3 regions of the Neoaquamicrobium sediminum genome follow, and region 3 is predicted to be linked to each of the others. Evidence: riboswitches for the same ligand, from Rfam matches in the RefSeq annotation. Region 3 holds a riboswitch; each other region holds the start of a gene.

Region 1 (3,267 bases), on a different contig from region 3:
GTAGCGCAGAGCGATGTTGAGCTCGTCGAGGATTACTAGGCCGAAACTCTCGTCGGCCATCATCTCCTGCGCCTTCGCCCATGCGCGCTCGGCCGCGGCCACGTCGCGGGCGAGATCCTGCGTCTCCCAGGTGAACCCCTCCCCCATCGCGTGCCAGACGAACATGTCTCCGAAGCGCTCGAGCGCCTGCGTCTCGCCCGTCTTCCATGCGCCCTTGACAAACTGCACGACACCGACCCGCCGACCGTGTCCCAGCATGCGCAAGGCAAGGCCAAACGCCGCAGTCGACTTGCCCTTGCCCGGCCCGGTATTGACGACCAAAAGACCCTTTTCGACCGTCTTGCCGGCGACCTCGGCGTCCTGCACGGCCTTGCGTTTCTCCATCTTGGCCTTGTGGCGCTCGGCTTGCTTTTCGTCGATCTCGCGCATCACTTCACTTTCATCGGCAGGCCGGCGACCATGAAGACCACGCTATCAGCGCGCGCCGCAACCATCTGGTTGAGGCGACCTGCAGCATCGCGAAACCGGCGCGCAAGCGCGTTGTCCGGCACGATGCCGAGCCCGACCTCGTTTGCGACGACAACCCAGCGCCCATGCGGGCTGGCGAGGGCATCAGCCAGCCGCTGCGATTCGGCCTCGACGTCACGCTCGGCCAGCATCACATTCGTCAGCCACAGGGTCAGGCAATCCAGAAGAACCGGACGACCCCCGGGCAACGCTTCCAGCGCGTCGACGAGGTCCAGTGGCGCATCGACGGTGTGCCATCGAGAATCTCGGCGCGCGCGATGATGGGCGATCCGCTCCGCCATTTCCGCGTCGAGGGCCTGCGCCGTAGCGATATAGGTCCACGGTGTGGGTTCTGCGGACAGCAGTTCCTCGGCGTGGCGGCTCTTTCCCGAGCGCGCGCCGCCGAGGACGAAAGTCAGCGTACCAGTCGGGTCAGGCAAGGCTGCTTTGCGGCTCGCCGAGCCCCTGCGCGAAACGCGGCCGCAGCACGCCAACCATGGCGCCGAGAGCCAGCCAGAAGACGAGGTTGGTCACGGTCACCGCCACAACAAAGCTGTGGTGGAGATGGGCCGGGACCAGCGTATCGTGGCTCTCCGGCTGCGGAGCGCCGATGACGTGCGGCAGCACGATCAGCACGGCACCCAGGGCCGCCAGCGCCGCCGACCGCGTCAGCGCGATAAGCGCGAGGCCACCGGCCGTGGCAATGACGACACCGATCCACCATGCCTGCCGCGCGAAGAGATCGGCGGCAGGCATGCCCGGCAGTTCGGGCGGCAGGCCTAGTCCGGGCGCAAGCGTGAACACCGAGAAACCAGCGAACCCCCAGAATAGTCCCTGCCGCCAGCCGGCGATCCCGCCAACCAGTTCGGATCCAACAACCAGCAGCAGGCTGAAGCCAATGCCGGTCACAATGGCTGCAAGGGCGGTGTAGAGGGTTCGTTCCAGCCCGTCGGCGGGCATCCAGGCCTCGTCGCCATGGCTGTGCCCGGCTGCACCGTGATCGTGTGATTCTTCAGCCGCAGCACCTTCTTCGCCGGTGCCTTCATAGGCTTCGGCTTGGAGAATGAGGGGAACCGTGAAGGCAACCTGCATGGCAGTCATGACGAGACCTGCGAGCAGGCCGGCGAGCGCCGCGACGAACACGACGTTACGAAAAATGGTCATGGCTTAACTCTCGTCTCAGTGGCAGGGAAATGCCATCGAATGGCGGTAGTCGTGGCCGGCATTGTGCACCACCTCCATGTGGGAGAAGCCCACAAAGCCGGTGATGAAAAGGCCTAGAAAACCTGCGAGCGAGAGTTGCAATAGGCGCGACTGCGACGATGTCGCAGCAATTGCACCAGATGAAGTAGCCATGATTCGTCCTTTCCCCTCCACCCGAGGGAACGTGTTTCGATGGCCGGCGGCAGGTCTCCTGGCTCGCGGGTCACAGCCCTTCCCCGCCTTCCCGAAGCGAATGCTCCAGTGGCTTTTGGGGAAAGGCTCTCCGCTTACAGTTGCGGGGGCAGCCGCGGAATCGGGCGCTGTTGGCCCTCACCGCATTCCCTCTGGTCCCTTGCGGGAACCGACGACGTATTCACCATAGCGCAATCATCGGCTGCCGCAACCTTCAATCGAGCCGCGTTGACAGCCTTACCTCGGGCGACCTAAATGGACGCCGACGGTCCTGTCGCCGCGAGGTGACAGGCTAAGAGGGAATACGGTGCGCTTTCGGGCAAATCCGTAGCTGTCCCCGCAACTGTAGACGGATAGTTCCTGTCGAATGCCACTGAAGCGGGTGCTTCGGGAAGGCGGCAGGAGCAGCGATCCGTGAGCCAGGAGACCTGCCGTCGCAGACCCAATCCTGACCGCCCGGCGGGTGTTCCCGGGCAAGGAGCGCAATGTGACGGACATAATTTCCGGCGAGTTGAAGCCGGACCTCGATGCCTCTTCGGCAGATAGCGAGACCGCGTCCGCGGTCACCATCATCGTCTGCAGTTCCTGCCGCTATCCAGGCACGCCGGCCGAAACCTTTCCACGACCCGGATCGGCGCTGGCCGACGCCACCCGCGAGGCCGCAGCAGACAGCACGGTCGACGTCAGGCAGGTCGCCTGTCTCGGCAACTGCAAGCGAGGCCTGAGCGCCGCCGTGCTGCGCGCCGGCTCGTGGAGCTACATCTTCGGTGAACTCGACACCGACAACGCCGCAGACCTCGTTGCGGGCGCGGAGCTCTTTGCCGGCTCATCCGATGGTTTCATGCCGTTCCGCAATCGGCCCGAAGCGCTCAAGCGCGGCCTCATCGCCCGCGTCCCCACAGCAGCCAACCTTCAGGATCTCAAATGAACACTTCGGTCCAGCGCATCCCCTGCACGGTCATCACCGGCTTTCTCGGCGCCGGCAAGACCACGCTTATCCGCAACCTGATCGAGAATGCCGGCGGCAGGAAACTCGCCGTCATCGTCAACGAGTTCGGCGATGTTGGCATCGACGGCGAAATTTTGCGCGGCTGCGGCGTCGAGAACTGCTCCGAGGAGGACATCGTCGAACTGGCGAATGGCTGCATCTGTTGCACCGTCGCCGACGATTTCGTGCCGGCTCTGGACAAGATCCTGTCGCGCGGCACGCAGGTCGACCACATACTGATCGAGACGTCGGGCCTCGCCCTGCCCAAGCAGCTGGTGCAGGCGTTCCAGTGGCCTGCCGTGCGCAACCGCGTCACGGTGGACAGCGTGGTGGCGGTCGTCGACGGACCCGCGCTTGCCGCGGGCGAGGTGACCGGC
Region 2 (3,267 bases), on a different contig from region 3:
AGGGGCCGGGTTCGTAGGCGGGCGAGTTGATGCCGAAGGCGTTTTCCTCGACGATCCTGCGGTCCTGGTCGTTGGTCTCGGTCCAGACATGGGTCAATTCGGCAAGGTCGTAGTCCATGCCTTCCACCGCATCCTTGTGCACGAGCCACTTGGTGGTGACGGCGGTCTCGGTAGCGCTGATCGGCAGCACGCGGAAGGTAACGGCGTGGTCGCCAAGAATGTGGTTCCATGTCGTCGGGTAGTGGTAGAGCAGCAGCGACCCGATGCGGTCGGTGGAGACGGTGTCGGAAAGGTTGCGGTTCACCGCGCGCTTGCCGCTCATCGTGTAGCTGACCGCATCGCGCAGCAGCGGCGCGCGGGTCGCGCGATACTGGCCGCCCGCGTCGATGCGGAAGCGCGAAGGCAGCCCGGCCGCCTCGCATTTCGCCCAATGCGCCAGCATCTCGGGGTCGCTTTCGGCGCCGTTGACGCCCGTCACCGTCGGGGCCTCCGGGAATGTCTTGCAAAGCTCGGGATGGTTGGCCGCGCAGTGGTAACACTCGCGGTTGTTCTCCCAGACCAGCTTCCAGTTGCCCTTTTCGATGATGGTGGATTCGTAGGCGACCTTTGCATCGGCCAGCCGATGCGGCAGGAAATAGGGCTCCATCATGGCCCGGAACGGCCCGAAGTCGGCCGGCTCCGGCGCAAGGCAGATGAAGACGTAGCCGCCGGCGCTCTCACAGGCGACCGGCTTTAGCGAGAACTGCGACGGGTCGAAATCATCCGCCATCTGGCGTGCGAACAGGAGCTTGCCGTCGAGATCGTAGGTCCACTGGTGATAGGGGCAGACGAGGCGCGCCGAGAGGCCCTTCTGGGCCGCGCAGACGCGGCTGCCGCGATGCCGGCAGGAATTGTGGAAGGCGCGTATCTGCCCGTCACGATCGCGGACCAGCACGACCGGATACCGGCCAACCTGAACGGTGAAGAAGCTGCCGGGCTTCGGCAGTTCGCAATCGTGGCCCACGAATAGCCAGTCGCGATACCAGATCAGGTCCATGTCGAGCCGGAAGAACTCGGGATCGGTGTAGAAGGGCTGTTCCAGCGAATAGCCGTATCTGCGGCTGCGGATCAGCCCCAGCATTTCGTTGCGCGCATCCATGTCCTGTCCTCGCATCGTCATCACAAGGACTGAACTGGTGGTGATGGAGGGAAGGAGGAGCCGCGACATGGCCATGCAGGCCTGTCCGCGCCGCTTCGCCTCTTGACCGCCCACCGCGATCAGTCGGTTTCGTATGCCGAAGGCTGGTTTCCGGGCTCCGGAGCCGTCCCTTGCAGGACCTTCCCGACACCTTCCCGGACATTGTCGTCCAGTGGTCTCCCGTCGGGACATTCAGCTCCGCTACCGTTGCGGGGGCAGCGCCGGATTTCGACCGGCTTCCCAATTCTCCGCTTCGATCGACACGAAGCAGCACCTCAGGCACGCACATCTAACCACGGCTGCATCGCCGGCAAACACGCGAAAGCGACACCGTGCAGACGCAAAGACGACACAGGGTTCACAACGCTGCGGCATGCTGCGTCGCACCGTTTCGTTTCGCTCGAATTCGTGCGATAGCTGCATAAACTTTGACCAACGGGACAAAGAAAGTGCCATGACGAGCACCTCGACACGACAGGCTGCCGGCGCCAGCCTGCATACGCTGCCGACAGCGGCTGCGGCTGCGCATACCGACCTGCCGCGCAATCCCGGCATTAAGCTGGATCTGGGCTGGCTGGAAGAGATGCGGCATGTGAACCGCTCGGCACTGGAGCGTCGCGCGACGACGCTGACCAAGCGCCGCTCGATCAAGGCCGACAATCAGGCGGCATGGCTGCTCCGCTCAATCAGCCTGATGGACCTGACGACGCTGAACAGCAACGACACCGACGAGCGCGTGCGCCGCCTCTGCGCCAAGGCGCGCAACCCGCTGCGCGCCGATCTGGTCGCCGGCCTCGGGCTGGGCGAAACGGTGATCCGGCCAGCGGCTGTTTGCGTCTACCATCCCTTTGTCGCGACCGCGGTCAAGGCGCTGGAAGGCACCGGCATCCATGTCGCCGCCGTCTCCACCGCCTTTCCGCACGGGCTGTCGCCGCTGGAAACACGGATCGCCGAAATCAGGGCGTCGGTCGCCGATGGGGCCGACGAGATCGACGTGGTCATCCCGCGCGGCCTGGTTCTGGGCGCAAAGTGGCAGGTGCTTTACAACGAAGTCGCGCAGTTCCGCGAAGCCTGCGGGGAAGCGCACCTGAAGGTCATCCTCGGCACCGGCGAATTGTCGACGCTGCGCAATGTGATGCTCGCGTCGATGGTGTCGATGATGGCGGGTGCCGACTTCATCAAGACCTCGACCGGCAAGGAAAGCGTCAATGCCGTCCTGCCGGTCGGCCTCATCATGACGCGCGCCATCCGAGCCTATGAGGAGCGCACCGGCTTCAAGATCGGCTTCAAGCCTGCCGGCGGCATCTCCACGGCCAAAGCCTCGCTGGACTGGCTGGTGCTGATGAAGGAAGAACTCGGCCGCCGCTGGCTGGAACCGGACCTCTTCCGCTTCGGCGCGTCGAGCCTGCTTACCGACATCGAGCGGCAGCTCGAACACCACCTGACCGGCCACTACTCGGCCGCCCATCGACATGCCATGGCCTGACGGGGAACGACCGTGAACATTCTCGAACGCTATCACGCCATGGAATACGGCCCTGCCCCGGAGGCGCGCAACGAAGCCGATGCGTGGCTTGCCTCGCGCGACTTCGCGGCGTCCCTGTTCATCGGCGGCCAGTGGAAGAAGGCGGCGAGCGGCAAGACGTTCGACACGGCCGAGCCCGCCACCGGCAAGCATCTGGCGAGCCTGGCCGAGGCGGGGCATGACGACATCGACGCCGCTGTGGCCGCCGCGCGCAAGGCGTTGCCGAAGTGGCAGGCCGCTTCCGGCTATGAGCGCGCGCGCGTGCTCTACGCCATCGGTCGCGCCATGCAGCGCCATGCGCGGCTGTTCGCCGTGCTGGAATCGCTCGACAACGGCAAGCCGATCCGCGAAAGCCGCGACATCGACGTGCCGCTGGCCGTCCGCCACTTCATCCATCATGCCGGCTGGGCGCAGTCGCTGGGCAAGGAGTTCCCGGGCTATGCAGCGGTCGGCGTGGCCGGCCAGATCATCCCGTGGAATTTCCCGTTGCTGATGCTCGCCTGGAAGATCGCGCCTGCGCTCGCGGCAGGCTGCACGGTAGTGCTGAAGCCGGCCGAATTCACGC
Region 3 (3,267 bases):
AGCTGGTCGGTGCAGACATTCATCGAGACGACGCGGCTTGGTGCGGCGTCGGTCGCCCGCGCCGGCGATATCCCCGCAGCAATTGTCAGGGAAACGGCAACTATGGCGCGGGCGATGAACACGGCGCGTTTCCCGATCAGAATTGCCGTGTCAGGCTCAAATTGATCGTCCGGCCCGGCGCGCGGTAGCCCGCAACAGTCTCGTACGTCTCATCGAACAGGTTCTCGACCGAGAACTTCATCGTCGACTTCTCATCGAAGCGATAGCTGGCGGAAAGATCGACCGTAACATAGTCCGGCGCCCTGGTGGTGTTGGCCACGTTCGAGTGCTTGGAGGCCACGTAGAGCACCTTGGCCGACAGGTCGAGCTTGTCGGTGGCGGCGAAGTTCAGCTCCGCGCCCGCCTTGAAGCGATCGCGGTTGGGGATATGGAGCCCGTTATCGAGATTGACCGGATCGCGCACGTCGAGGGTCACCTTGCCGCTCCAGCGCTCGTCGAAAGCGTGCCACACAGATGCCTCGAAGCCGGTGATGCGCGCACGCGCGACATTGAACGGGATATAGGTCGCCGGCATTGAGGCGATCGCGTCACGCAGCCACGTCTGGTAGAAAACGAGATCGACGCTGGTATCGGCGTTCGGCTGCCAGGCTAGCCCGACCTCGTAGGTCTGCGACTTCTCCGGGCGCAGGTCCGGATTGGAATAGCCAGGGTAATAAAGGTCGTTGAAGGTCGGGGCGCGGAAGCCCGTACCATAGGATGCGCGGCCGACAAGGCCCGGCACGAATTCGTAGCTGGCGCCGATATTGTAGGTGGTCGCATCACCGAACTGCTCGTTGTAGTCGTGGCGGATGCCGCTATCGACGGTAAGCGCGCCATAGTCGAGCGAGTATTGCGCGAAACCGGCTGCAAGCGTGCGGCCCGTGACGGCTAGCGGCAAGGTGGTGTCGACGCTTTCGCGATAGACCTCGAAGCCGCCAAGCAGCGTGTGGTCGACCAGTCCAGTCGTGAAGCTCTTTTCTGTCGATGCAAGAACGCCATAGCGGGTCGTGTCAAATTCGTCCTCGCCCGGCACGCCGTCACGGAAATTCGTGCTCAGGTCTACGCCGCTCGAAAATTCCACCGTCGACGACCAGTCGTCGGTGTGGTCGAAGGTTGCACCGGCCTTGCCAGCGAAAGTCGTGGTGTCGACCTCGTTGAAGCCGGGAGCGGTGGCGTCATACTGGCTGCGGCCACGCGAGAAGAGACCGTCGGCATAGAGCCGGCCCCAGCCGAACTGCTTGGAAAGCGAGAAATTGAACGAGCCCTGCATGAACCCGTCATCATCGGGTTCGTGCCCCCAGGTCGTCGGCAGGGTGAAGTCGTAGCCACGCGTGCCAAGGATGCCGCCGCCGACCGAATATTCGAGGCCGTCCACCTCGCCACGAAGGTCTGCGGATAGCTGCGCACCCCACGGATGGCTGACGCCCGCCGTCACGCTGCCGCAGAAATTGCGGCCGTCACCGCAGGCACCGCCGCGCTTGGTGATGATGTTGATGACGCCGCCCATCGCATCGGCGCCGTATTGCGAAGAATGAGGCCCCTTGGCGATCTCGATACGCTCGATCGCCGACAGCGGAATATTGAAAAGCGAGCTGGTGCCGCTTGTTGCCGCTGCGGTGCGCACGCCGTTGACCAGCACCAGCGTCTGGGTCGAGGACATGCCCCGAAGCTGCACGTTGGATGAAGCGCCCTGGCCACCGTAGCTGGTTATCGAAACGCCGGTGTAGCGCTTGAGCAACGACGGCAAGTCGGCCGCCGCCGAGCTTGCTATCTCCGCCTCGTCGACAACCGTCACCGACGACGTCGAACGGATCAGCGGCGTCTCGCGCCGCAACGGCGTCGTTACCACGATCGTGTCCAGAACGGTCGTGTCGTTGTCCGTACCGAGCGCGCTCTGCCCCTGCGCCGCCCCACATGCGAGCGCCAGCGCGCTTGCCGTCAAAATCCACTGTCTCATGTCTGTCCCCGCTTCCAGGCAAGGGCGCTACGCGCCCCGGTTTCATCAGAACCGCAGACGGTTTCAGGCTTGAGGCTTATGACGGGCGAATGCACATCGAACCCCGGCCGTTTCCGGCATGCGGCAACTTTCGATGTCACCGCGACGGACGACCGCGCTAGGACACACCCCGTATCCTGGCTTGGGTGACTGGAACGGCAGGTCTCCTGGCTCCCGTGTCATCGCCTCCTTCCACCTTCCCGGCCGATCGAGGCCAGTGGCATGTCCGGTAGTTGGCTCAACGGTTACAGTTGCGGGGGCAGCCGCGGCATTGGCCCACAAAGGCCGCACCGCGTTCCCATTTTCATCCGCCTCGCGGCGGAACCAGTTCCAAGATCGTGCTATCGCGTGCGAAGCCGCTCGTCAACGCAGTTGGATGCCGTTGGATCAACGGGAAATGCCGATCCTGATCGCTTCGAGGATCCGCTGGGCGGCCTTGCCGTCCCCGTAGGGGTTGGTGATTTCGCTGACACGCCTGTACGCCTCGGGCGAATCGAGAAGATGGGTCGCCTCACGGACGATGACGTCAGGATCTGTTCCGACCAAACGTGCGGTGCCGGCTTCTACTGCCTCTGGCCTCTCCGTCACGTCGCGGGTGACGAGCACAGGCTTGCCGAGCGACGGCGCTTCCTCCTGGATGCCGCCGGAATCGGTGATGATGAGGTGCGACCGACGCATCAGGTAGATGAACGGCAGATATTCCAGTGGATCGATCAGGAAGACGTCGTCCACGCCGGACAGGGTCTCGCGTGCGGCCTGCTGTACGTTCTCGTTCAGATGGACCGGATAGACGACCTGCACGTCGCCGCGCCTCGCCAGCCGCGCGAGTGCCTCGCACATGCGGCGCAGGCCACCGCCGAAGTTTTCGCGGCGATGCCCCGTGACCAGCAAGAGACGTTTGGCCGGATCGAGATAGGTGAAATCCGAGGCGATCGCATTTTGCCTCGCCGCGTCGCCCTCGATCAGATCGGAGGCCATCAGCAACGCGTCGATGACGGTGTTGCCGGTAACGGCGATGCGCGAAGCGTCGATCCGTTCGTCGAGCAAGGCTTGGCGCGCCTGCGGCGTCGGCGCGAAGAGCCAGCGTCCGACCACGTCGATGACGCTGCGGTTCATCTCCTCTGGCCACGGACGCATGATGTCGCGGGTGCGCAGGCCTGCTTCGACATGGCCTACCGGCACCTGATGGTAGAAGGCCGCCAGCGCCGCCGCCATGGCCGTGGTCGTATCGC

Evidence for each region. Region 3 has a riboswitch for cobalamin ahead of V1479_RS00055 (TonB-dependent receptor domain-containing protein). Riboswitches for the same ligand answer to the same signal wherever they lie in the genome.
Region 1: it holds a riboswitch for cobalamin, as region 3 does, so the genes downstream of both, V1479_RS20395 (CbtB domain-containing protein) here and V1479_RS00055 (TonB-dependent receptor domain-containing protein) in region 3, are expected to answer to the same signal.
Region 2: it holds a riboswitch for cobalamin, as region 3 does, so the genes downstream of both, V1479_RS20150 (aromatic ring-hydroxylating oxygenase subunit alpha) here and V1479_RS00055 (TonB-dependent receptor domain-containing protein) in region 3, are expected to answer to the same signal.

The regions. Positions count from the first base shown of each region.
Region 1 is NZ_JAZHFV010000006.1:754,753-758,019, reverse strand. Features, by position in the region: gene cobO (cob(I)yrinic acid a,c-diamide adenosyltransferase) at 1-429, opposite strand, end outside; gene cobU (bifunctional adenosylcobinamide kinase/adenosylcobinamide-phosphate guanylyltransferase) at 429-947, opposite strand; gene V1479_RS20400 (CbtA family protein) at 940-1,671, opposite strand; gene V1479_RS20395 (CbtB domain-containing protein) at 1,687-1,863, opposite strand; cobalamin riboswitch at 1,895-2,091, opposite strand; cobalamin riboswitch at 2,152-2,352, shown strand; gene V1479_RS20390 (DUF1636 family protein) at 2,390-2,830, shown strand; gene cobW (cobalamin biosynthesis protein CobW) at 2,827-3,267, shown strand, end outside.
Region 2 is NZ_JAZHFV010000006.1:703,876-707,142, reverse strand. Features, by position in the region: gene V1479_RS20150 (aromatic ring-hydroxylating oxygenase subunit alpha) at 1-1,138, opposite strand, end outside; cobalamin riboswitch at 1,263-1,470, opposite strand; gene deoC (deoxyribose-phosphate aldolase) at 1,632-2,663, shown strand; gene V1479_RS20140 (aldehyde dehydrogenase family protein) at 2,676-3,267, shown strand, end outside.
Region 3 is NZ_JAZHFV010000001.1:9,808-13,074, reverse strand. Features, by position in the region: gene V1479_RS00060 (ABC transporter substrate-binding protein) at 1-122, opposite strand, end outside; gene V1479_RS00055 (TonB-dependent receptor domain-containing protein) at 137-1,996, opposite strand; cobalamin riboswitch at 2,176-2,379, opposite strand; gene wecB (non-hydrolyzing UDP-N-acetylglucosamine 2-epimerase) at 2,423-3,267, opposite strand, start outside.